3 regions of the Pseudomonas sp. MF7453 genome follow, and region 1 is predicted to be linked to each of the others. Evidence: riboswitches for the same ligand, from Rfam matches in the RefSeq annotation. Region 1 holds a riboswitch; each other region holds the start of a gene.
What was found. Region 1 has a riboswitch for cobalamin ahead of cobO (cob(I)yrinic acid a,c-diamide adenosyltransferase). Riboswitches for the same ligand answer to the same signal wherever they lie in the genome.

Region 1 (7,723 bases):
CCGCGAATGCAGTGTGTCAGTCAACGCGTTAGTTGACTGGGCCACCGTAATCGCGGGCAAGCCCGCTCCCACATTGGTGTGTGGCGATTTACTTAACAGCCGATACCCGCCAAACCTTATTGCCCACATCATCGGCCACCAGCAAATCCCCCTGCTGATCTATCACCACGCCTACTGGCCGGCCCATGGCCTTCTCATCGCTATCCAGAAACCCGGTCAGCACATCCACCGGTTGCCCTTTCGGCTGGCCCCCTTCGAAGGGCACGAAAATTACCTTGTAGCCACTGTGCGGCTTGCGGTTCCAGGAACCATGCTGGCCGATAAATGCGCCATTACTGAAAGGGGCAGGGAGTTTGCTGCCCTCGGCGAAGGTCAGCCCCAGCGACGCAGTATGAGGGCCTACCGCATAGTCGGGAGCGATGGCCTTGGCGACCATGTCCAGGTTCTGCGGGGTGACACGCACATCCACATGCTGGCCGTAATAACTGAAAGGCCAGCCGTAGAAGCCGCCATCCTTGACCGAGGTGATGTAATCCGGCACCAGGTCGCTGCCGATTTCATCGCGCTCGTTAACTGCCGTCCACAGCTTGCCGCTCTGTGGCTCCCAGGCCATGCCGTTGGGGTTGCGCAGGCCGGAGGCGAAAATGCGGTGCTGGCCGGTCGCGCGATCAACTTCCCAGATAGCAGCGCGGCCTTGCTCGGCATCCAGGCCGTTTTCGCCAACGTTGCTGTTGGAGCCGACGCTCACATACAGCTTGCTGCCGTCCTTGCTGGCCACCACGTTTTTGGTCCAGTGATGGTTCAAGGGGCCGCCTGGCAAATCCACGACTGTGGTGCCTTGGGACGTGATTGCGGTTTCACCCGGCTGATAGGGAAAGCGCAGCAACTTGTCCGAGTCCGCCACGTACAGATCGTTGCCCACCAGTGTCATGCCAAACGGCGAATTCAGATTTTGCAGAAATACCGTACGCGTTTCGGCCACGCCGTCATGATCGGCATCGCGCAGCAGCGTGATGCGGTTCGGGCTGGGCACACCGGCACCGGCGCGGCCCATGACTTTTTCCATCACCCAGCCGCGCACGCCTTTGGAGTCGTCTGGCTTGGGCGGCGCATTGGTCTCGGCCACCAGCACGTCGCCGTTGGGCAGCACGTAGAGCCAGCGTGGGTGATCCAGGCCTTCGGCGAAGGCGGCCACTTGGGTGCCGGCGGCAGCCGTTGGCTTGGCGCCTTCAGGCCAACCGATCGCCGGGGCGATGTTGACGGTGGGAATCAGCGTCTTGTTCGGCTCCGGCAGTTTGGGCGAGGGCCCGGTGCCATCCGCGACTTGCAGGGTGGAGCTTTCGCCGCAGGCGGCGAGGCTGCCGGTGAGCATGATCAGTAAGGCCAATCGGGTTTTAGGCATGGTTTTCTCCTTGATACCTGTAAGGGTAGAGAAGCACGCTGTACGGATGGTTCAAGTACAAGGCCAGCTTTAATTGACGCTCCACCCCCAACCCACTAACCTTCGCGGCTTGTTCCAGGTGCTCTGTGGCGCGCGCGTCGACAGAGTGAAACAGGGAAGCCGGTGAGTGAGCGCACTTGTACACAGTGCTGCCGCGATTCCGGCGCTGCCCCCGCAACGGTAAATGAGTCAAGACGGTGCTGTTTGCCACTGTATCGCCCGCGATATGGGAAGGCGCGCCCTCGGCTGCTTCGATAAGACGCGCCACTCATGAGTCCGGAGACCGGCCTTGAACATTCAACAGCATCACGGTGGGCGATGCTTGGCTGTCTGTTTTTTCTTTTTCCTGCCCGCCGTTTTTGTCCAGCCCCAACGGAGAGCTGCCATGACCGATTCCCCCGACCGCGACGAACGCCACCTGGCGCGCATGTTGCGCAAAAAAGCCGTAATCGACGAGCGCATCGCCAATTCGCCGAATGAGTGCGGCTTGTTGCTGGTATTGACCGGCAACGGCAAAGGCAAGAGCAGCTCGGCCTTCGGCATGTTGGCCCGCGCCATGGGCCACGGCATGCAGTGCGGTGTGGTGCAGTTCATCAAGGGCCGCAACAGCACGGGCGAAGAGCTGTTCTTCCGGCGCTTCCCCGAGCAGGTGCGCTTCCACGTCATGGGCGAAGGCTTCACCTGGGAAACCCAGGATCGCCAACGTGATATCGCCGCCGCCGAAGCGGCCTGGGCGGTGTCCCGGGCGATGCTCAATGACGCGTCCATTCGCCTGGTGGTGCTGGACGAACTGAACATCGCCCTCAAGCACGGCTACCTCGACCTGGATCAGGTCCTCAGCGACCTGCAAGCCCGCCCGCCGATGCAGCATGTGGTGGTCACTGGCCGGGGCGCCAAGCCTGAATTGATCGAAATGGGCGACACCGTCACCGAAATGGGCATGCTCAAGCACGCGTTCCAGGCCGGTATCAAGGCACAGAAGGGCGTCGAACTTTGAATCAGCCCCGCCAATGCCCGGCCGTATTGATCGCCGCTCCGGCGTCCGGCCAGGGCAAAACCACGGTCACCGCCGCGCTGGCCCGTTTGCATCGCAATTTGGGGCGCAAGGTGCGCGTGTTCAAATGCGGGCCGGACTTTCTCGACCCCATGATCCACGAGCGCGCCAGCGGTGCGCCGGTGTATCAATTGGACATGTGGATGGTGGGCGAGCAGGAAAGTCGTCGTCTGCTGTGGGAAGCGGCGGGGGAGGCCGACCTGATCCTGATCGAAGGCGTGATGGGGCTGTTCGACGGCACCCCCTCCAGCGCCGACCTGGCGCGGCACTTCGGCGTACCGGTGCTGGGGGTGATCGACGGGACTGCCATGGCTCAGACCTTTGGTGCCCTGGCCCTGGGCCTGGCGCGCTATCAGCCCGACCTGCCGTTTGCCGGGGTGCTGGCCAACCGGGTCGGCACCCTGCGTCATGCGCAGTTGCTCGAAGGCAGCCTCACCGAAGGCTTGCGCTGGTACGGCGCGTTATCCCGCGAGACCGGCATCGAACTGCCGAGTCGCCACCTGGGCCTGGTGCAAGCCAGTGAACTCAATGACCTGGATGTGCGCCTGGATGCCGCCGCCCGGGCGCTGGGCAGCAGTTGCGAAGTGGCTCTGCCGCCGCCCGTGACCTTTGCCGCGCCCGAAGTGATCAAGGCCGAACCGTTACTGGCTGGTGTGCGTATCGCTGTCGCCCGTGACGAAGCCTTTGCCTTTACCTACGGCGCCAGCCTGGATTTGCTGCGGGCCATGGGCGCCGAGCTGACATTCTTCTCGCCTATCCATGATCGCCAGCTGCCGCAGGCGGACAGCCTTTATCTGCCTGGCGGGTATCCGGAGCTGCACCATCAGGCCCTGTCGGCAAACACCTCGATGCTGGAGGCCATCCGTGCTCATCATGCCGCCGGCAAGCCTCTGCTCGCCGAATGTGGCGGCATGCTCTACCTGCTCGATTCGCTGATGGATGTAGAGGGCGCCCGAGCCGAACTGGTTGGCTTGCTGCCAGGCGAAGCGGTGATGCAAAAGAAACTTGCGGCCCTGGCCCTGCAAAGTGTCGAACTGCCGGAAGGCACGTTGCGCGGGCACACCTATCACCACTCCTTGACCAGCACCGCATTGGCGCCGATTGCCCGTGGCCTGAGCCCTAACGGCGGGCGCGGGGCTGAAGCGGTTTACCGACAAGGGCGGCTGACCGCTTCCTACGTGCACTTTTATTTTCCGTCGAATCCTGGCGCGGTGGCCGCGTTGTTCGCGCCAGATCTTGAGACCGCTATCGCAGGCAAGCCAGCTCCCACAGGGGAATGCATTTCAAATGTGGGAGGGGGCTTGCCCCCGATGCGGCCATGACTGACAACGCCTTCCCCGAGGCCGACCGCCAGGCTGTCTACCGCGCCATCGCCGAACGTCGCGACATGCGCCACTTCACCGGCGGCAACGTCGCCCCCGAGCTGCTGCACCGTCTGCTCCAGGCCGCCCACCAGGCGCCAAGCGTCGGCCTGATGCAGCCGTGGCGTTTTCTGCGCATCAGCGACCGCTCGTTGCGCAGCCAGATTCAACAGTTGGTGGAAGAAGAGCGCGTGCGCACCGCCGAGGCGCTGGGCGAGCGCTCCGATGAATTCATGAAGCTCAAGGTCGAAGGCATCAACGACTGCGCCGAGGTGTTGGTGGCCGCACTGATGGATGATCGCGAGCGCCACATCTTCGGGCGCCGCACATTGCCCGAAATGGACATGGCGTCCTTATCCTGCGCGATCCAGAACCTGTGGCTGGCGGCGCGTGTTGAAGGCCTGGGCATGGGCTGGGTGTCGCTGTTCGAACCCCGGGCGCTGGCCCAATTGCTGGGTTTACCCCCTGGTGCGAAACCCCTGGCCGTACTGTGCCTGGGGCCTGTGGCCGAGTTCTACCCGGCACCGATGTTGCAGATCGAAGGCTGGACCGAGCCACGGCCGCTAAGTGACATGCTGTATGAAAACAAGTGGGGAGTGAGTCAATGAGTGTGGCCTTGCTGTGTGTCGCTGCGGTGGCGCTGGATGCGCTGCTGGGTGAACCCAGGCGCTGGCATCCGCTGGTGGCGTTCGGCAACTTCGCCGGGCGCATCGAGCAGCGTTTCAATAGCGGTGGGCGCGGCTGGCGCAGCCATGGCGTGACGGCATGGTTTATCGCCGTGGTGCCGTTGACCCTGCTCGCCACCGCCTTATCCTGGGCGCCTTATATCGGCTGGCTCCTGGAGATCCTGGCGTTGTACTGCGCCCTGGGTATGCGCAGCCTGGGCGAACATGTGACCCCGGTGGCCCAGGCCCTGCGCAGCGATGACCTGGATGAGGCACGCCAACGTGTGAGTTACCTGGTCAGCCGCCAGACCAGCGAACTGGACCGCACTGAAGTCGCCCGCGCCGCAACCGAGTCGGTGCTGGAGAACGGCAGCGATGCGGTATTCGCCGCATTGTTCTGGTTTGTGGTGGCGGGCGTGCCAGGCGTGGTGCTCTATCGCCTGAGCAACACTCTCGACGCCATGTGGGGCTATCGAAACGAGCGCTTCGAGCGTTTTGGCTGGGCGGCTGCAAAGATCGACGATGTGCTCAACTACATTCCTGCGCGTTTGGTGGCCTTGACCTACGCATTATTGGGCAAAACCCGCCTGGCCCTCAAATGCTGGCGCACCCAGGGCCCGACATGGGACAGTCCCAACGCCGGTCCGGTGATGGCCGCCGGTGCCGGTGCGTTGGGCGTCGAACTCGGCGGTGCAGCGATTTATCACGGCGAGCTGCATCAGCGCCCGCCGTTGGGCGAAGGCCCGCCGGCCGATGCCGATTCCATTGACCGTGGCTGGCAACTGGTGCAACGCGGCGTATGGTTGTGGCTGCTGATCTTGTGCGTGGGGGCGCAAATCTATGCTTGAGCACGGTGGTCGGCTGCGAAAAGCCGCGATTGAATACGGGATTGCCGAAGCGGATTGGCTGGATCTGTCCAGTGGCCTGGCGCCCTGGCCGTGGCCGATTCCCGAGATCCCGCTGCGCGCCTGGGCCCGCCTGCCGGAAACCGATGACGGCCTGGAGAGGGCCGCCTGTGAGTATTACGGCGCCGCCCAGTTGTTACCGGTGCCGGGCTCCCAGGCCGCGATCCAGTTGCTGCCGCGCCTGCGCCGTTCCGGCAAGGTCGGCGTGCTCTCGCCCTGTTATGCCGAGCACGCCGAAGCCTGGCGCCGCGCCGGTTATGTGGTGCGTGAAGTGCAGGAGCAGGAGGTCGACTTCTATCTCGACAGCCTCGACGTGCTGGTGGTGGTCAACCCCAACAACCCCACGGGCCTTAGTTTGCCCCCGCAACGCTTGCTGGACTGGCACGCGCGGCTGGTCCAGCGCGGTGGCTGGCTGGTGGTGGACGAAGCGTTCATGGACGTGACCCCTGATTCAAGCCTGGCGAGCCATACCGATCAGGTCGGTTTGATCGTACTGCGCTCGTTCGGCAAGTTTTTCGGCCTGGCCGGTGTGCGCCTGGGCTTTGTGCTGGCCGAACGCAAGTTGCTCAAGTTGCTGGCCGAGCAGCTCGGGCCCTGGGCAGTCAGCGGGCCCACGCGGGTATTGGGCCAAGTGTGCCTGCGCGATACGGATGGGCACGCCCGCCAGCGTGATCGGTGCATCGAAGCGGGCCGGCGCTTGTTCGAACTGCTTGAACGCAGAGGCTTTCAACCCCACGGCGGCTGTGCATTGTTCCAGTGGTTGATCACCCCTCATGCCGGGCGCCTGCACGAATTCATGGCTCAGCGCGGCATCCTGCTGCGCCTGTTTGTGCACGACAGTAGCGTGCGTTTCGGCCTGCCCGACGCCGAAGCCGACTGGCTGCGGCTGGACGAAGCCCTGGTCGCTTACAAGGAAGCCACATGAGTACGCTGATGGTGCAGGGCACCACGTCCGACGCCGGCAAAAGTACCCTGGTGACTGCGCTGTGCCGTTGGCTGGTGCGCCAGGGTGTCGGCGTGGTGCCGTTCAAGCCGCAGAATATGGCGCTCAACAGCGCGGTGACGGCCGAAGGCGGCGAGATCGGGCGCGCCCAGGCGGTGCAGGCTCAAGCCGCCAAACTCGCGCCCCACACCGATATGAACCCGGTGCTGCTCAAGCCCAACAGCGACACCGGTTCCCAAGTGATCATCCACGGCCGTGCCGTGACCAGCATGAACGCCGTGGCCTATCACGACTACAAAGCCATCGCGATGCAGGCGGTGTTGGCTTCCCACGCACGTTTGAGCCAGGCCTACCCAGTGGTGATGGTCGAAGGCGCGGGCTCCCCGGCCGAGATCAACCTGCGCGCCAATGACATCGCCAACATGGGCTTTGCCGAAGCGGTGGATTGCCCGGTGCTGTTGATCGCCGATATCAATCGCGGCGGCGTGTTTGCCCACCTGGTCGGCACTCTGGAACTGCTGTCGCCCAGCGAGCAGGCGCGGGTCAAGGGCTTCATCATCAACCGTTTTCGCGGTGATATCGCGCTGTTGCAGCCTGGGCTGGATTGGCTGGAAGCGCGCACCGGCAAGCCGGTTGTCGGCGTGTTGCCTTATGTGATGGACCTGCACCTGGAGGCGGAAGACGGCATCGACCAGCGCCAGATCGACAAGGCCGCCCAAGTGCTCAAGGTGGTAGTCCCGGTGTTGCCGCGTATCAGCAACCATACCGATTTCGACCCGCTGCGCTTGCACCCCCAGGTGGACTTGCAGTTTGTCGGGCCGGGCCAGGCGATACCGGCTGCTGACCTGATCATCCTGCCGGGCTCGAAAAGCGTGCGCAGTGACTTGGCCTATCTGCGTGCCAATGGCTGGGACACCGCCGTGGCGCGGCATTTGCGTTATGGCGGCAAGGTGCTGGGGATCTGCGGCGGCTTGCAGATGCTGGGTGAGCAGGTGCATGACCCGCTTGGGCTGGAGGGTGTGGCCGGATCCAGTGTCGGCCTCGGGCTGCTGGCGTTTACTACAACGCTGGAGGAGGAGAAGCAGCTGCGCAATGTGCGCGGACGCCTGGTGCTCGAAGATGCTGAAGTGAGTGGGTATGAGATTCATGCGGGTGTGACATCAGGCGATGCCCTGCTCAGCGCTGCCGTGCTGCTGGACGATGGTCGCAGCGATGGCGCGCTGAGTGCTGACGGGCAGATTCTCGGCACCTACCTGCACGGGCTGTTCGAAACACCGGCGGCGTGCAGTGCCTTGCTGCGGTGGGCCGGATTGCAGGAGGTGCAAGAGGTGGATTATCACGGGTTGCGCGAGCG
Region 2 (7,723 bases), on a different contig from region 1:
GCAAGCCGGTATGGACGGCTGCCTGTTCAAACCCACCGGGCTGGACGACCTGCGTTCGGCATTGGCTTCGCGCTCGGCCGAGTTGGGCCCGCCACAAATAGCGGCGTTCGACTTGAGCACCCTGGTCGCATTGACGGGGGATGATCGCCCCGCGCTTATTGAGTTGCTGGTGCCGTTGCTCGACAGCCTGGAAACGGACCGTGCCTTGCTCTCACAGCTGTCAAGCCAAGCCGACTTTGCCAGGCTGCACGACCTGGCCCATCGTGCCAAGGGCGGCGCACGCATGGTCAAGGCGCAGGAGTTGATCGCGTGTTGTGAAGCATTGGAGGCGGTGTGTGAACAGCGGGACCTTCTAGCATTGGGCCCCGCGGTTGATGGCGTCAGTGAGGCGATCGCTACTTTGCAGCATGGCTTGGAGGCTTATTGCAATCAGCCTTGACGGCGGTTGATCGCCATTCAGGTGATTTGGGAAAACTCTTACGTTAACGGGGAAAACGCCTGATTTTGTCGTCGGCATATGTCTGGACAATGGGCGATGCTCACTGCCGAGCACTGCCTGCCCCAGGGGTTTGCCATGCCAAACAAAGCACTGACTATCCTGATTGCCGATGAACAGCATCTGCAACGCCTGTACATCGAGAAAATGCTCAACCAGTTGGGGTATTACCGGATTGTGCCGGTGCAAACGCTTGAAGAAGTCCAGATTCTGACCTCCATTCCAGCCGAGCCCTTCGATGTGCTCATCATCAATGCCGGGTTGCTGGCCCACGCCTGTGGGGCCCAGCACTCGGTGCACCATGTGTTGGTGTACGAGCACATCGACCTGGGCGAGCCTGGCGGCGCAACGTCAGCAGTGCGGGTGCGTCTGCCGGGCGTGCCGGACAATGTCAGCCTCGAACACTTTATGGATATCGTCGACCCATCCGAGGCAGCACACGGCTTGCGGGTGCTGCCGTGGTTACGGGAGCTGTCCCGGGTGCCGCGGGTAGCAGGGGCCTAGGCGTCATCCCGGTCAATCAAGAACAAGCCCTGCAGGGGGGCAAGGATTGCCATGGAGCTTGCGGGCCAGTTCGCGCGCTACCTGGCCGCTGCCGACGCCGGGCACCAAATGAGTAAACGCGACATCAATCATTCGGTTCTCACGCACCGCGCGTAATGTCGACAAGACCGGATCGGTGGTCAACAACTGGCGTTTACGGCTGGCGGGCGACCACAGGGCATCGGCCAATAATAGGATGTCGGGGTCCTTTATCAGCAAGGTTTCGCGGCTCACGGTGACCCGTGAAAGAGGGATGTCTGCCAGCACGTTACGGGCCCCGGATGCGGCCAGTAGCGCAGTGACAAACCCCCGCTGGCCTTCACTGTCGAGGCCGTTGACCTCGCTGTCCAGGTAAAACACCGACACGGTTCTGGTCGCGTCTGCCATTTTCCGGGCCTGCAGCAGGTCGGCGTCCAGTGCGTCGATCAATGTCTGGGCACGCCGGCTTTTGTGCAACAGGTCGCCGAGGGTGCGCAGGTCCTGACGAATATGTCGGAAGTAATCAAGGGTGTGCCCGGCGCAAGCGGACTCCAGCAGGTAAGACGCAACGCCGTTATCTGCCAGGCCGGTGCGTGAGGTCACGCCGTCACCAAACGCGCTGGCGAACCCACCTACCACCAAGTCTGGCTTTTGTGCATACAGCATTTCGCCGGACGGGTATTTGCCTGCAATCACCGGCACCTCGAAATACTTGCCCCGTCGATGGGCCTTGCCGTCATCGTCGAGGTAGGCCACGCCGACCAGTGACGGCCCTGCATCCAGGGCCAGCAACAGGTCGGCTGCGTGCTGATTGAGCGCGACGATGCGTGAGGGAGGCGAGTGCGGCAGTGTCCAGGTCTGGGCGCAATTGCGGTAACTGTCCGCCAGTACCGGCGCCGCACAGAGCAGGGCGCCCACACATAACCAGGGCGATTTCATGAGTGCCCCGTGATCAACAGATCATCGACGACCTCACCACTTATCAGGTGCCTATCCACCAGGCGTATTACATCGGCCTTGCTATGCACGCCATACCAGCAGCGCTGGGGGTAGACCGTGAGCACCGGGCCGAGGTTGCAGGGGAACTGGCAATGAGTGCGAGTCAAGAGCACGCCGCCGGTCACTTCGATGCGATGAAGTTCCAGCAATCGGCGGCGCAGGCTTTTCCACAGTTGCAAGGCGCCGCGTTGGGTGCAGCGTGGCCCGGTGCACAGCAACACATGGTAGGCGTGGTCGGGGATATGCGACCAGTCTGGATGGGTATCCACCCCTTCGATTTGCGTGATGTCTTTCATCAGAAACGATACGTATAACGCACCTCTGAGGTGAACGGACGGCCCAGGTTGTCGACGTTATTGGAGCGGCTGGTGACGTAGTCGCGGTCGAACAGGTTTTCCACCAACAGGCTCACGCGGTGCTGGTGCGTTGAGTCCAGATAGCGATAGGCATCGGCGTCTACCACTGAATAATGACCGTACTCGACCTGCCTGGAGCTAGCGATATCGCGGATATAACGGATGGCTGCACCTGCACCCCACAAGCGGCTTTGCGATTCAAAACCGATGCGTGAGCGGGCGAAAAAGCTCGGGATGTCGTTGATGGTCACTCCGGCACGCGACTGGGTAAGGTTGCGAGTCATATCCGCCTGCACGCTCCATTGTTGATTGAGCGCCAGCCTGGCGTCGGCCTCGAAGCCGCGCATCTTGACTTGGCCCTGGCCGTTGACCCACAGCCTATCGTTCAGTGTGATCAGGTCAGTGATCTCACGTTTGAATAACGTCACGCTTGCGTTGAAATCGCGTCCAGCGAGTGATCCCCTGTAGTCGACACCCAACTCGGCGTTGCGGCTTTTCTCAGGCTTGAGGTGGCGGTTACCTTTTTCGTCGGTTTCATTGACGAACAGTTGTTCGGCGTTGGGCAGCTTGTAGGCCGTGCCATATTGACCGCGCAGCGCCCAATTCTCGTTGAGGTCATAGAGCGAGGTGAGCATACCGACGGTGGCGCTGTCGCCCCCGCTCATGGCTTCGTGGCGCACACCAAGGCTGGGGTGCCAATCGGGCAGGGCGTCGATCTGCGGGCGCAGTTGGGTGTACAGCGCGTGGGCCTGGGCCTTGTTGTTGTCGATTACCAGCACATCGTCCTGGCCCTTGAACCATTGGTTATCACTGCCGACGATCCACACATGCCCGCCCGGCAATTGGGCCTTGCCCTCGGCCTGCACGCCCCAATCGGTGAAACCCCAATAGTCGTTATGATTGATCACCTGGGTGCCACCTGCGTCAAGGTTGTTGATGCGGGTATAGCGGGTGTCCCAATCGTTGATATGGCCCTTGACGAAATAGCTCAGGCGTTCGTTGATATTTTGCTCGAAGGTCGCTGTGGCGATCTGCTGAACACGGTCGTTGGTGGTCTTGTGGGATGCCACCGGGCGAGCGAAATCCAGGTTGGCATCGGCGTATTGGTAGAACAGTTCCAGGCGTGAATGGTCGCCAAAGGATTGAATCGCCTTGGTGCCGAAGGTGGTGACCTCGTAGGCGCGCTTCTTGTTGCTGACGTTTTTCATATCGCGGTTGCGAAACGGCTGGTAGCCCTCGGACGCATTACGGCTGACGTACGCCAATAGGCCCATGTCGCCCCAACCGTTGTTGAAGAGTTTTTCGACCCGGGCGTCGCCGGTGGTGCCACCGAAGGTATCGACCCCCAGGTTCACTTCGCCGGAAGCACTGGGCGTCTGCGGGCTGCGGGTGACGATATTGATCACGCCGGACACGGCCTGGGTGCCGAACAGTAAACTCTGGCCACCCTTGAGCACTTCGATGCGCTCGATGGCATTGGCTGGCAGGGTGTCGATGTAAAGACCGCCGTACAAGCGGTTATTCAGGCGCACACCGTCAAGCAGGATCAACGTGTCATCGTTGCGTCCACCAAGCAGGGAATAGGTGCCGTAGTCGAACGGGCCGTTTTTCGGCGCGACGTACAGCCCGGGAATGAACATTTGCATGACCCGGGACACGTCGGCGGCAGGGCCGGCTCGCTCGATCTGGGCGCGGCTGACCACGTCGATTTTGCTGCCGTACCGGGCCATGGCCGCGACGGTGGTGGACTCCACCGAAGGCGCCGAGACGAGTTGCGCATTGAGTATCAGGGCATTGTCGTCAGCCAGCAGCAATGGGCTGAACAGGCAACCGACCAAGGGAGTGAATGAACGTCGAATCATAGTCTTCTCGAAAGTATCTTCGCAGAAGCACGCAAGAGAAGGCATCGAGCACACGCCAATACCGGCCCATGCCCGCCCACCGCAGGAGTTTGCCAAACAGAAATTTCAGGCCGGTCTCCGGGCTCATGCGTATGGACCCCTTCACCTTCCCATAGCGCAATGGCCACAGTGGTGTGTCGAAGGGATCACGCATATACCGTTGCGGGGGCAGCACCGGACTTGCTCGGCAAGAGCGTACCGGTTTCCCGTTTCACCCCGAGCACGGCGGCAGGGGGCACCTGAAACAGGCGGGCATCTGAACACTCGCACGAGCGCTCGTCAACTTTCCCGCCCAGCCCAGCCAGCGATCAGTCGGTTTTACTGTGTTCGCGCAACCGTTCGGCCGCGCTGCGCAACAACTGCTCGGTCCCGCTCCATCCCAGGCAACCATCGGTCACCGACACGCCGTATTTCATCGACGTGCTCAGCGGCTGGCAGCCTTCGAACAAGTGGCTCTCAAGCATCATGCCGATCAGCGAGGTATCGCCCTGTAAGCGCTGCTCCAATACGTCATTGAACACCGCCGGTTGGCGCAGCGGGTCCTTGCCGCTGTTGGCGTGGCTGCAATCGACCATGATCCGCGCTGCCACCTTGGCTTTGACCAGGTCATGTTTCACCTGGGCCACGCTCTGCGCATCGTAGTTTGGCCCACGGTGACCGCCGCGCAGCACCAAGTGCGTGTCGGGGTTGCCCGGTGTTTGAATGATGGCGGGATGGCCCTGGCTATCGACCCCGAAATGGCGGTGGGGGTGGGACGCCGAGCGCATCGCATCACAGGCAATCGCGACGCCGCCGTCGGTGCCGTTCTTGAAGCCCACGGGCAGGCCCAGGCCGCTGGCCATCTCGCGGTGGATCTGCGATTCAGTGGTGCGCGCGCCAATGGCAACCCAACTGAGCAGGTCATCGAAGTAGCCTGCTGCCATGGGTTGCAGCAGTTCGGTGGCGACCGGCAGGCCCAGGCGCAGCATTTCACGCATCAGTTCACGGGACAGGGCCAGGCCGGTGGCCATGTCATCGCTGCCGTCCAGGTGCGGGTCGTAGGCCAGGCCTTTCCAACCGATGGTAGTGCGCGGTTTTTCGACGTAGGCGCGGATCACCAGCAGCATCTGGTCGCTGACTTCGAGCGCAAGTTTCTTCAGGTTGCGTGCGTATTCCATGGCCGATTCCGGATCGTGGATCGAGCACGGGCCGACAATCACCAGTAAGCGCGAATCCTGGCCAGTGAGAATGGCACGCACGGCCTGGCGATGGGCGTGGATCTGTTCATTGAGGAACGGGCTGAGGGGCAGTTGGTGCTTCAGCTCAAGGGAGCTGGGCAAGCGCTGGGTCAGGGTTTCATTGGCGCTGTTGAGGGTGCAGACGGGCAAAGCGGCGACGGAGGAGTTCATATTCAAGGCTTCCTGGGCAAGCGGCGGGTTGTTCCCGCGCGCTTGGCCTACTGGGGTGTTCGACAATTGGCCGTACTGGCAAGGTGTGTTGGTTTGCCACCAATAGGTGACCGATCGGAGGCGGCAGGCTGTCCCGAACGGAGCTGGCTAAATCGCCATGCAGTGCAAGTGTCGAAGCGGTAATAGTTGGCGTAGTTCATGGTGTGATTCCTTTAAGTGTTCTTGAGCAAACAAAATAGTTAGCGGCTGAAAAAACAAAACCCCCGGTCGGGGAGCCGACCGGGGGTTTAGATTTCTCTGGTAGGCGACCCCTTGAGTAGTGGGCGCCGATTTCAGGTATCAGGCGCGCCAGTGGCTAAACCAATACCCAAAATAAAAGCCGGCCAGTGCGCTCGAACCGTTCACACGGGTAGCCGACACCGAGCGCAAGGCGCTGGCAGCAGGGCAAACCTGAGTGTGGGTGAGTTGCAACATGGTGGCTCTCCAAATGATGGGGGGAGCTTACTAGAGGCGCACGGGTGGATTCAATCAGTAATTTCTATTGCTTGAGGGTACTTACGACTATGGGGCGAGTGTCGCTATGCTGGTCACTCTTAAACAATGATTGCCAGGACGCGACCATGACTGCCTTGACCCTTGCTGCGGCGCAAACCCTTTCCATTGCCGGCGACGTCGCGGCCAACATCTCAAGGCACTTGGTGTTTATGCAGGTTGCGGCAGAGCAGGGCGTGCAATTGCTGGTGTTTCCGGAGCTGTCTTTGACCGGTTACGAACCCACGCTGGCCGCCGACCTGGCTATTGCTCCCGACGCCCCATTGCTGGCACCCCTGCGCGAAATGGCGCGTGAGTTGCAACTGACGGCGGTGGTAGGGATGCCGATTCGCCTGGCCTCGCAAACGCAGGTCATGATTGGCGCTCTGGTACTGGGTGCCGACGGCTCGGTGGCCGTCTATACCAAGCAGCATTTGCATCCAGGCGAAGAAGTGGCGTTTGCAGCCGGGCAGGGCGGTGCGGCACTGGCGTGGGGTGATGATCGAATTGCCCTGGCGGTTTGCGCTGACTTTTCCCACGCCAGTCATCCGCGCCAGGCGGCGCAAGCGGGTGCCAATGTGTACGCAGCCGGCGTGCTGATCAGCGAAGGCGGTTACGCCAAAGACAGCGCGCTGCTGCAGGGTTATGCCGCCGAACATCGTCTGCTGGTGCTGATGGCTAACCACGGTGGCCCGTCGGGTGGCTGGGCGTGTGCAGGCCGCAGTGCGATCTGGGGCGCGGATGGCCGCCTGCTTGCAGCGGTGCCCGGCGTCGGCGAGGCGCTGGTGATTGCCCGCCGCGATGGCGAGCATTGGCTGGGTCACGTGGTGGCGGTGTAAATGGCCTTTTACCTGCGCGCAGCCACAGAAAAGGATCTGCCGTTTGCACGAGCCCTGACCCACCAGGCGATGAACCGCTACTACGTGCAAAACCGGCTGATTTGGTCCAATGACGGCTTCGACACCGCCTGGGCCGGTCGGGAAAACTGGCTGGTTTGCCGAGGCGATGAAACGTTGGGGTTTGTCAGCCTGAGTCGCGACCATGGCGCGCTGTACATCCGCGAGTTGCATATGCTCGAAGAACATCGCGGGCAGGGCGCAGGCAGTTGGGTGCTGGAGCACATGGCGCTGAAGGCGCAAGCGCTGGGGCTATTGCGGTTGACCGTATTCAAGACCAATCCGGCCAAAAAGCTCTATCAGCGCATCGGGTTCAGCATTGTCGGCGAAGAGGACGGCTTCTGGCGGATGGAGCGTGTCTGTCGCGCATGTTAAGTCATGCGCAAAGTTCTAATAAGCGCATACTGATTCAGGAGCCGACTTCCTGATCGTCGTTTTGGCCATCTGCCTCAGCGAGGATGATCCCCTCTTTCATGCCCAGCAGGACCGCTACCTTATGGGCCTCACCACGCCGTCCCTTTTTGCGCCCAGCGAGCACTTGATAGGTGGTTGCCGGATCAACGCCATGTTCACGGGCGAACGCCTGCACTGACTTTCCTTGATGTTCCAGCCAGGCCTTGGCTTGTGCAGCAGT
Region 3 (7,723 bases), on a different contig from region 1:
TTTCCGACAGGCCTACGCCTTTGCCCGGCAACCACTCCAGGTTGCCGTGCTTGCCCACGTGAATCACGCCGTGGGCGGCATAGGTGTGGCGCAGCCAGAAGTAAAACGCCAGGTAGCCGTGGGGCGGCACCAGGTCCGGGTCGTGGTACACCGCGCTGGCGTCCACCTGGTAACCCCGCGCCGGCTGGATGCCGACGAACGTCAGCCCCAGGCGCAGGCCGGCGATCATCAGGCGGCCATCGCGAAACATCGGATCGTTTTGCGGCGCGCCCCAGCGTTCCAGCACGGCCTGGCGATTGGCCGCTGGCAGGCGCTCGAACATCGCCAGGTACTCATCCAGACCCAGGCTTTGATGGCATGGGCGCAGGTCGAGGCTGTCGAGGTCGTTGGTGACGCCGCCGAGCAGTTCATGGATCAGCGCGGTGCCGCTGTCGGGAAGCACATCCGCCACCGGATAACCTTCGGCTTGCAAGGCGCGCAAGATATTCAGCGCCGCCGCCGGGGTGTCCAGGCCCACGCCATTACCGATGCGTCCATCGCGGGTCGGGTAGTTGGCGAGGATCAACGCGATACGTTTTTGCGCATTCGGCACACGGGCCAATTCAACCCAGCGCCGCGCCAACTGTGCAACAAAGTCCATGCGTTCGGGGGCTGCGCGATAGCACACCACGTCCGACTGGCTGCGCTCGCTGCGCCAGGCCAGGTCCTTGAAGCTGATCGGCCGGCTGATGATGCGCCCGTCCAGTTCGGGCAAGGCGATATGCATCGCCAGGTCGCGTGGGCCGAGCCCCTGTTCGCTGGCCTGCCAGCCAGGCTGGTTGTCCTGGGCGCAAATAGCCTGGATCACCGGGATATTGCGCCGGAATGGGCGCAGGTGCGGTGCTTCGGGACTCGATTGGGCAAAGCCGGTGGTGTTCAGGATCACCGCCGCCTGTACTTCATCGAGCCAGTCTTCAACCACTGCCAGGCAACCGGGCTCCTTCAGGCTGGCCACCGCGATAGGCAGGGGGTTAAGGCCCGCGACCTGCAAACGCTGGCAGAACACGTCGATGAAACCGGTGTTGGCGGCCTGCAAATGGGAGCGGTAAAACAGCACCGCTGCCACCGGCCATTGCGCATTCCACTGCGCCCGCCAATCATCAAGATCGGCATTGGCAGTTTGCGGATGATAGATCGCGGTACGCGGCAACGCCTGCGGCTCGTTCCAAGGGTAATCGCGCCCCAGATAATCACTGGCCAGGCAGCGATAAAAATCCAGGGCATTACCCAGCCCGCCCTGGCGCAGGAAATGCCAAAGGCGGTCGCGCTGCTCGGCGCCAACCGTGCTCAAGCCACTGAGCTCTGGGTCTGGGCGATCATCCCCCGGCACCAGGATCAGCGTGACGCCGCGTTCGGCCAGCTCCACCAGGCGCTCGATACCGTAGCGCCAATAGCCAATGCCACCGTGCAGGGAAATCAGGATGACCTTGGCGTGACGCAACACCTCATCGACATACAGGTCGACCGAGGCATGGTTCTGCACCTGCATCGGGTTGGCCAGGCGCAGGCTGGGGTAATCCTCGGGCAATTGCTGGGCGACTTCGGCCAGCAGCGCCAGGCTGGAATCGCCGCTGCACAGGATCACCAGCTCGGCGGGGGTTTGGCCAAGGTCGGCGATATTGTCGTCCGCGACGAAACCACCGGGCTGGGTCCTGAGCAGGTGCATGGTTAAACGCTGAGGGCAGCGCGCAATTGCGCTTCAAGGCCGGCGGCGTCCAGCTCTTGGCCGATCAGCACCAGGCGCGTGGTGCGCGCTTCATCGGCGCCCCAGGCGCGGTCGAAGTGCTTGTCAAAGCGTGTGCCCACACCCTGGATCAGCAGGCGCATCGGCTTGTTTGGGATAGCTGCAAAGCCTTTCACACGCAAAATGCCGTGCTGCACCACCAATTGGGTCAGGGCGTCGAGCAACAGGGCTTCGTCGGCTTGCGGCAAGTCGATGGAGATGGAGTCGAACGCGTCGTGGTCGTGGTCGTCTTCGCCTTCATGGTGCTGATCGTGATGGCTGTGGCGAGCGTCGATATGCTCTTCGGAGCTGGCGCCGAGGCCGATCAACACGTCCAGCGGCAGGCGGCCGCTGCTGGCTTCGATGACCTTCACCGCCGGCGGCAGTTCTTCGGCCACTTCCAGGCGCACACGGGCCAGGTCTTCGGCGCTGATCAGGTCGGCTTTGTTGAGGATCACCAGGTCAGCGCTGGCCAGTTGGTCGGCGAACAGTTCGTGCAACGGCGACTCGTGGTCCAGGTTGGGGTCAAGTTTGCGCTGGGCGTCGACCTGATCCGGGAAGGCGGCAAAGGTACCGGCGGCCACGGCCGGGCTGTCGACTACGGTGATCACCGCGTCAACGGTGCAGGCGCTGCGGATTTCCGGCCACTGGAAGGCTTGCACCAACGGCTTGGGCAGGGCCAGGCCCGAGGTTTCAATGAGGATATGGTCCAGGTCACCGCGACGGGCGACCAGTTCGCGCATCACCGGGAAGAACTCTTCCTGCACCGTGCAGCACAGGCAGCCGTTGGCCAGTTCGTACACGCGGCCGTTGGCTTCTTCCTCGGTGCAACCGATAGAGCACTGCTTGAGGATCTCGCCGTCAATGCCCAGCTCGCCAAATTCATTGACGATCACGGCAATGCGACGGCCCTGGGCGTTGTCGAGCATATGGCGCAGCAACGTAGTCTTGCCCGAGCCGAGGAAGCCGGTAACGATGGTGACGGGAAGTTTGGCCAGTGTTTTCATCGGATGCCCTTTGGGGCGGGCATACGGGACGACAGGCCCTGCGGCGGCGCGCAGCAGCGGATTTCGTCACCGGATCACCCCGCCCGGTTGAATTGAAAAATCGGTGACGAGGCAGGTCTCCTGGCTTGGGGCGTGCAGGTCTTGCGACCAACGTTGACTGCGCCTTCCCGCCGTCTCGGCAGTGGCATGGCAGTCAACTGAACCCTTCACAGTTGCGGGGGCAGCCGCGGCTTGAACCGCGTTCCCTTCTTAGCTTCGGCGTGGGGCCGAAGAACCTCGAAGGTGCAAGGCTACAGGGGCTCGCGGCATTTGACTACCGTCCCCGGCCCATGCTCTCCTACACATCTTGTTTCGGGTGCCCTTCACAGGGTGAAACGGGAAACCGGTGCGTCATACCCCTATGACAAATCCGGTGCTGCCCCCGCAACGGTAAGCGAGCGAAGCGTCACGGCCACTGTGCTTTTGCATGGGAAGGCGATGCTTTTCAGGCGCACTCTGTCCAGAGCCGCCCCTCGCAAGCCCGGAGACCGGCCCGAAAAAATCAGATAACAAACCCGCGGTGGGCGGGCGCTGTTCGAACCCTGCGTGCCTGGCGCGTGGGGTTTGCATGCGCTCGTTTCACCCTGACACCTGAAAGGGACGCGCCATGTCGATCATCAGCAGCACTACGCCCTCCGCAAGCAGCACCACCACGTTGAGTCAACGCCTGAGCGCTGCGATCGGCGCGGCAATCCTGGGTGCGTGCCTTGTGTACTTCGCCGGTTTTTCGCATATCGAGGCGGTGCATAACGCGGCCCACGATACCCGCCACAGCGCCGCGTTCCCTTGCCACTGAGGCCTGCCGACATGATCAAACGTATTGCGCAAACCGCAGGTTTCACCGGCCTGCTGGCCGCCCTGCTGCTGACCCTGCTGCAAAGCTTGTGGGTCTCGCCGTTGATTTTGCAGGCCGAAACGTATGAAAAGGCTCCTGTAGCGACCGAAGTTGCCCACGAACACGGCGCAGGTGCCGCTGCACATAGCCACGACGCCGAAGCCTGGGAGCCGGAAGATGGCTGGCAGCGCGTGTTGTCGACCACAGGTGGCAACCTGGTGGTGGCGGTCGGCTTTGCGTTGATGCTCGCCGGCCTTTACACCTTGCGCGCCCCCACCCGCACCGCCCAGGGCTTGCTCTGGGGCCTGGCGGGTTACGCGACCTTTGTGCTGGCACCTACCCTGGGCCTGCCGCCTGAATTGCCGGGCACGGCCGCGGCTGACCTGACGCTGCGCCAGACCTGGTGGATCGGTACCGCCGCCTCCACCGCCGCCGGTATTGCGCTGATCGTGTTCGGTCGCAACGGGCTGCTCAAAGTGCTGGGCGTGGCAATTCTTGCCGTCCCCCACGTGATTGGCGCGCCGCAGCCGCAAGTGCATTCGATGCTGGCACCCGAGGCGCTCGAAGCACAGTTCAAAATCGCATCGCAACTGACCAATGTGGTGTTCTGGCTGGCCCTGGGCCTGATCAGCGCCTGGCTGTTTCGCCGCAACCGCGACGACCAATACTCGGCATGACGTTGGTAGTCGGCCTGGGTTGCCAGCGGGGTTGTGACGTTCACACGCTGCTGGCGCTGCTGGACAGCGCCCTCGTCGAAGCGGGTATCGGCCGCCAGTGCTTGACGGCGCTGGCCAGTATCGATCGCAAGCAGGATGAGCCAGGGTTGCTGGCGCTCGCCCAAGTGCTGAATGTACCGCTGCTGTGCTTCGATGCCACGCAATTGGCGGCTTACGAAGAGCGACTGAGCCACAAATCGAGCGTCGCATTTGCCCATACCGGCTGTTACGGCATTGCCGAAAGCGCCGCCCTGGCCCTGACCGAACAGCTCGCTAATGCCCCTGCCCGCCTGCTGATCACTCGCAGAAAAGTTGCCCACGCCACGCTTGCATTGGCCTGCACCGGCTAAAACCTTGATAATCGCCCTTGCGACCATGAGCCGTTTTCATGCTCGCCCGCTTTTCAACAGGAACTCTCCATGACCGTCTACTTCATCGGCGCAGGCCCCGGCGATCCGGAACTGATCACCGTCAAGGGCCAGCGGCTGATCCGCAGTTGCCCGGTGATCATCTATGCCGGCTCGTTAGTGCCCGCCGCGGTGCTGGAGGGTCATCAGGCGCAGCAGGTGGTCAACAGCGCCGAGCTGCATCTTGAACAGATCATGGACCTGATCAAGACCGCCCATGCCCAAGGCCAGGATGTGGCGCGCGTGCACTCGGGCGACCCGAGCCTGTATGGCGCGATTGGCGAGCAGATCCGCCACTTGCGGGAAATGGGTATTCCTTTCCAGGTCATTCCCGGCGTTACGGCAGTAGCGGCCTGCGCCGCGTTGCTGGAAACCGAGCTGACTCTGCCGGACATCGCCCAGAGCGTGATCCTGACCCGATACGCCGACAAGACCAACATGCCCCCCGGTGAGAGCTTCGACAGCCTGGCCCGCCATGGTACGACCATGGCGATCCACTTGGGGGTCAATCACCTGGAAAAGATCGTCGCCGAACTGCTGCCGCACTATGGCGCCGATTGCCCAATTGCCGTGGTGCACCGAGCGACCTGGCCGGATCAGGATTGGGTTGTCGGCACCCTGACAGATATTGCCGCCAAGGTCGCAGCCAAGGGGTTCCGGCGCACGGCACTGATTGTGGTGGGCCGAGTGCTGGCCAGTGACAGTTTCGGCGAGTCGTCGCTGTATCGGGCCGGGCATGCCCACCTTTACAGACCCTGATTATGTGGGGTGGCTTGCCCTAATCCCTGTAGGAGCGAGCTTGCTCGCGAAAACCCCATAGGCGCCGCGTTTATTCAGGAAACACGCGTTATCGTTGACGCTTTTCGCGAGCAAGCTCGCTCCTACAGAGAGCGCATAAAAAAACGGCGCTCACGGGCGCCGTTTTTTATGCTCGCAGTGAACACCTTACTCAGTAGTAGGCATTTTCTTTCTGCGTGTGGTCGGTCACGTCACGTACGCCCTTAAGCTCAGGAATACGCTCAAGCAAAGTCCGCTCGATGCCTTCGCGCAGGGTCACGTCCGCCTGGCCGCAGCCCTGGCAGCCGCCGCCGAATTTCAGCACGGCGATCCCGTCATCCACCACGTCGATCAAACTCACCTGGCCGCCGTGGCTGGCCAACCCCGGGTTGATCTCGGTTTGCAGGTAGTAGTTGATGCGCTCGTTGACCGGGCTGTCGGCGTTGACGTTCGGCACCTTGGCGTTGGGCGCTTTGATGGTCAACTGGCCGCCCATGCGGTCGGTGGCGTAGTCGACCACGGCGTCGTCAAGAAAGGCTTCGCTGAAGGCATCAATGTACGCGGTGAAGCTTTTGAGCCCCAGGGCGGTGTCTTCAGGCTTCTCTTCGCCGGGCTTGCAATACGCGATGCAGGTCTCTGCGTACTGGGTGCCGGGCTGGGTGATAAAGACGCGGATGCCAATACCCGGGGTGTTCTGCTTGGACAGCAGGTCAGCCAGGTAATCGTGGGCGGCGTCGGTAATGGTTATGGCAGTCATGGAAACTCCTCACAGGCTTGCCCGCAGTTTACGCCAAATCATTACAGAGGTACAAAGTCCTAGTATTTTTGTCGGGAAATAATTACCGAATCATCAACGCCCAGCCAACGCTTTAGCGCGCGATAGGTTGCCTTCTCCAGCCATCGATAGCTTGCATAAGCGCCCAAAGCTATCACCACGATGCACATCAGCAGCATCGTGTAAGGGTCGACACCCATTCGCTGGGCAACAAAATACCCAACGGCGAGCACCGGCACGTGGATCAAGTACACCGAATAGGAACAATCCCCGAGCAACTTCAAAAAGCGGGAGCCTTGAAACCAGGGCTCCAACGCTACACAACTGATGACCAGTACCGCACTGGGCACTCCCCATTCCAGCGCACGCGGTATATCGGCGCCATGATAAATCGCCGTTAACGCAACGACGATACCCAGCACCGGCAGCCACGGCTTGGCCTGGCACCTACCCCGTCGATACATCATGCCGATCATAATGCCCATCAGAAACTCCAGCACAATGCCATTGCTATAGAACCCACTGGCCAAGCCCAGGGCGGGGCCGATATAGCACATCAGATACAGCAAAGTGGCCGCGACCCACAACCGACAGGATTCGCGAACCAACAGCGCGACTGCAAACAGCGCATAGAACACCATCTCGAAATTCAGGGTCCACCCAACACCCAGCAGTGGGTAGACCTCTACACCCGGCTCGCTTGGAGCTGCGATGAACAGCAGCGACATCAGCACATAACTCGGATCAAGATGCTCTTGGGGAAACACCGAGGGCACGGTGGCAACCAGAACAATCATCAACAGGGTATAGAACCAATAGGCCGGGACGATCCTTGCCACGCGCATAAGCATGAAACGCCAAGGGGTCAGGGCTTTGTCCGCAGTCGCAAGAAAGATCACAAAGCCACTGATGACAAAGAATATATCCACCCCGATACCGCCTTTATCGGCCAGCAGATACTCCAACACGTTATGTGCCTCAAAGTCGAAGAACAACTGCATGAAATGAACACCCACCACCATCCACGCCGCCAGGGCGCGTAGCGCCTGCACTGAAATCAACATCGTCGGAGTACCTTTTCCCGGTTTATCGATAGATATCCGACTGCTTCAGCGCCCGCGTGGTGGGGTGACCGGATCAATACCAGCAGTTATAGGTTCTCATAGCGGTTCATGTCCAATACGCCCTCTTCCACCGGTGTGGTTTCGTGGATGTACCGCGACAAGTCGTGGAAATACTGCCAGAACAACGGATGGCTGCGCCGCACGCCCCAGTGATCAACGATTTTCTCGAAGCTTTGCGCGTCCCTGGCCTGCTCCATCTGTGCGACAAAGGCAGGTACTTCCCGGGCCGGGATATTGAACATGAAGTTCGGGTAGCTGCTGAGCACACCCGGGTAGATGGT

Region 2: it holds a riboswitch for cobalamin, as region 1 does, so the genes downstream of both, JFT63_RS23175 (TonB-dependent receptor plug domain-containing protein) here and cobO (cob(I)yrinic acid a,c-diamide adenosyltransferase) in region 1, are expected to answer to the same signal.
Region 3: it holds a riboswitch for cobalamin, as region 1 does, so the genes downstream of both, cobW (cobalamin biosynthesis protein CobW) here and cobO (cob(I)yrinic acid a,c-diamide adenosyltransferase) in region 1, are expected to answer to the same signal.

What each region holds. Positions count from the first base shown of each region.
Region 1 covers NZ_JAEKCN010000010.1:261,384-269,106, forward strand. The annotation lists gene JFT63_RS17695 (PQQ-dependent sugar dehydrogenase) at 89-1,402, opposite strand; cobalamin riboswitch at 1,502-1,747, shown strand; gene cobO (cob(I)yrinic acid a,c-diamide adenosyltransferase) at 1,827-2,438, shown strand; gene JFT63_RS17705 (cobyrinate a,c-diamide synthase) at 2,435-3,817, shown strand; gene bluB (5,6-dimethylbenzimidazole synthase) at 3,814-4,464, shown strand; gene cbiB (adenosylcobinamide-phosphate synthase CbiB) at 4,461-5,369, shown strand; gene cobD (threonine-phosphate decarboxylase CobD) at 5,362-6,351, shown strand; gene JFT63_RS17725 (cobyric acid synthase) at 6,348-7,723, shown strand, end outside.
Region 2 covers NZ_JAEKCN010000016.1:91,183-98,905, reverse strand. The annotation lists gene JFT63_RS23195 (transporter substrate-binding domain-containing protein) at 1-439, shown strand, start outside; gene JFT63_RS23190 (chemotaxis protein CheY) at 575-1,000, shown strand; gene JFT63_RS23185 (ABC transporter substrate-binding protein) at 1,013-1,957, opposite strand; gene JFT63_RS23180 ((2Fe-2S) ferredoxin domain-containing protein) at 1,954-2,313, opposite strand; gene JFT63_RS23175 (TonB-dependent receptor plug domain-containing protein) at 2,313-4,235, opposite strand; cobalamin riboswitch at 4,327-4,532, opposite strand; gene JFT63_RS23170 (3-deoxy-7-phosphoheptulonate synthase) at 4,583-5,662, opposite strand; gene JFT63_RS29910 (hypothetical protein) at 6,002-6,136, opposite strand; gene JFT63_RS23165 (carbon-nitrogen hydrolase family protein) at 6,283-7,032, shown strand; gene JFT63_RS23160 (GNAT family N-acetyltransferase) at 7,033-7,464, shown strand; gene JFT63_RS23155 (DNA-binding protein) at 7,499-7,723, opposite strand, start outside.
Region 3 covers NZ_JAEKCN010000002.1:484,745-492,467, reverse strand. The annotation lists gene cobN (cobaltochelatase subunit CobN) at 1-1,705, opposite strand, end outside; gene cobW (cobalamin biosynthesis protein CobW) at 1,708-2,769, opposite strand; cobalamin riboswitch at 2,863-3,063, opposite strand; cobalamin riboswitch at 3,106-3,319, shown strand; gene JFT63_RS04065 (CbtB domain-containing protein) at 3,416-3,604, shown strand; gene JFT63_RS04070 (CbtA family protein) at 3,616-4,320, shown strand; gene JFT63_RS04075 (cobalamin biosynthesis protein) at 4,317-4,709, shown strand; gene cobM (precorrin-4 C(11)-methyltransferase) at 4,779-5,525, shown strand; gene nfuA (Fe-S biogenesis protein NfuA) at 5,716-6,300, opposite strand; gene JFT63_RS04090 (acyltransferase family protein) at 6,360-7,382, opposite strand; gene JFT63_RS04095 (fatty acid cis/trans isomerase) at 7,469-7,723, opposite strand, start outside.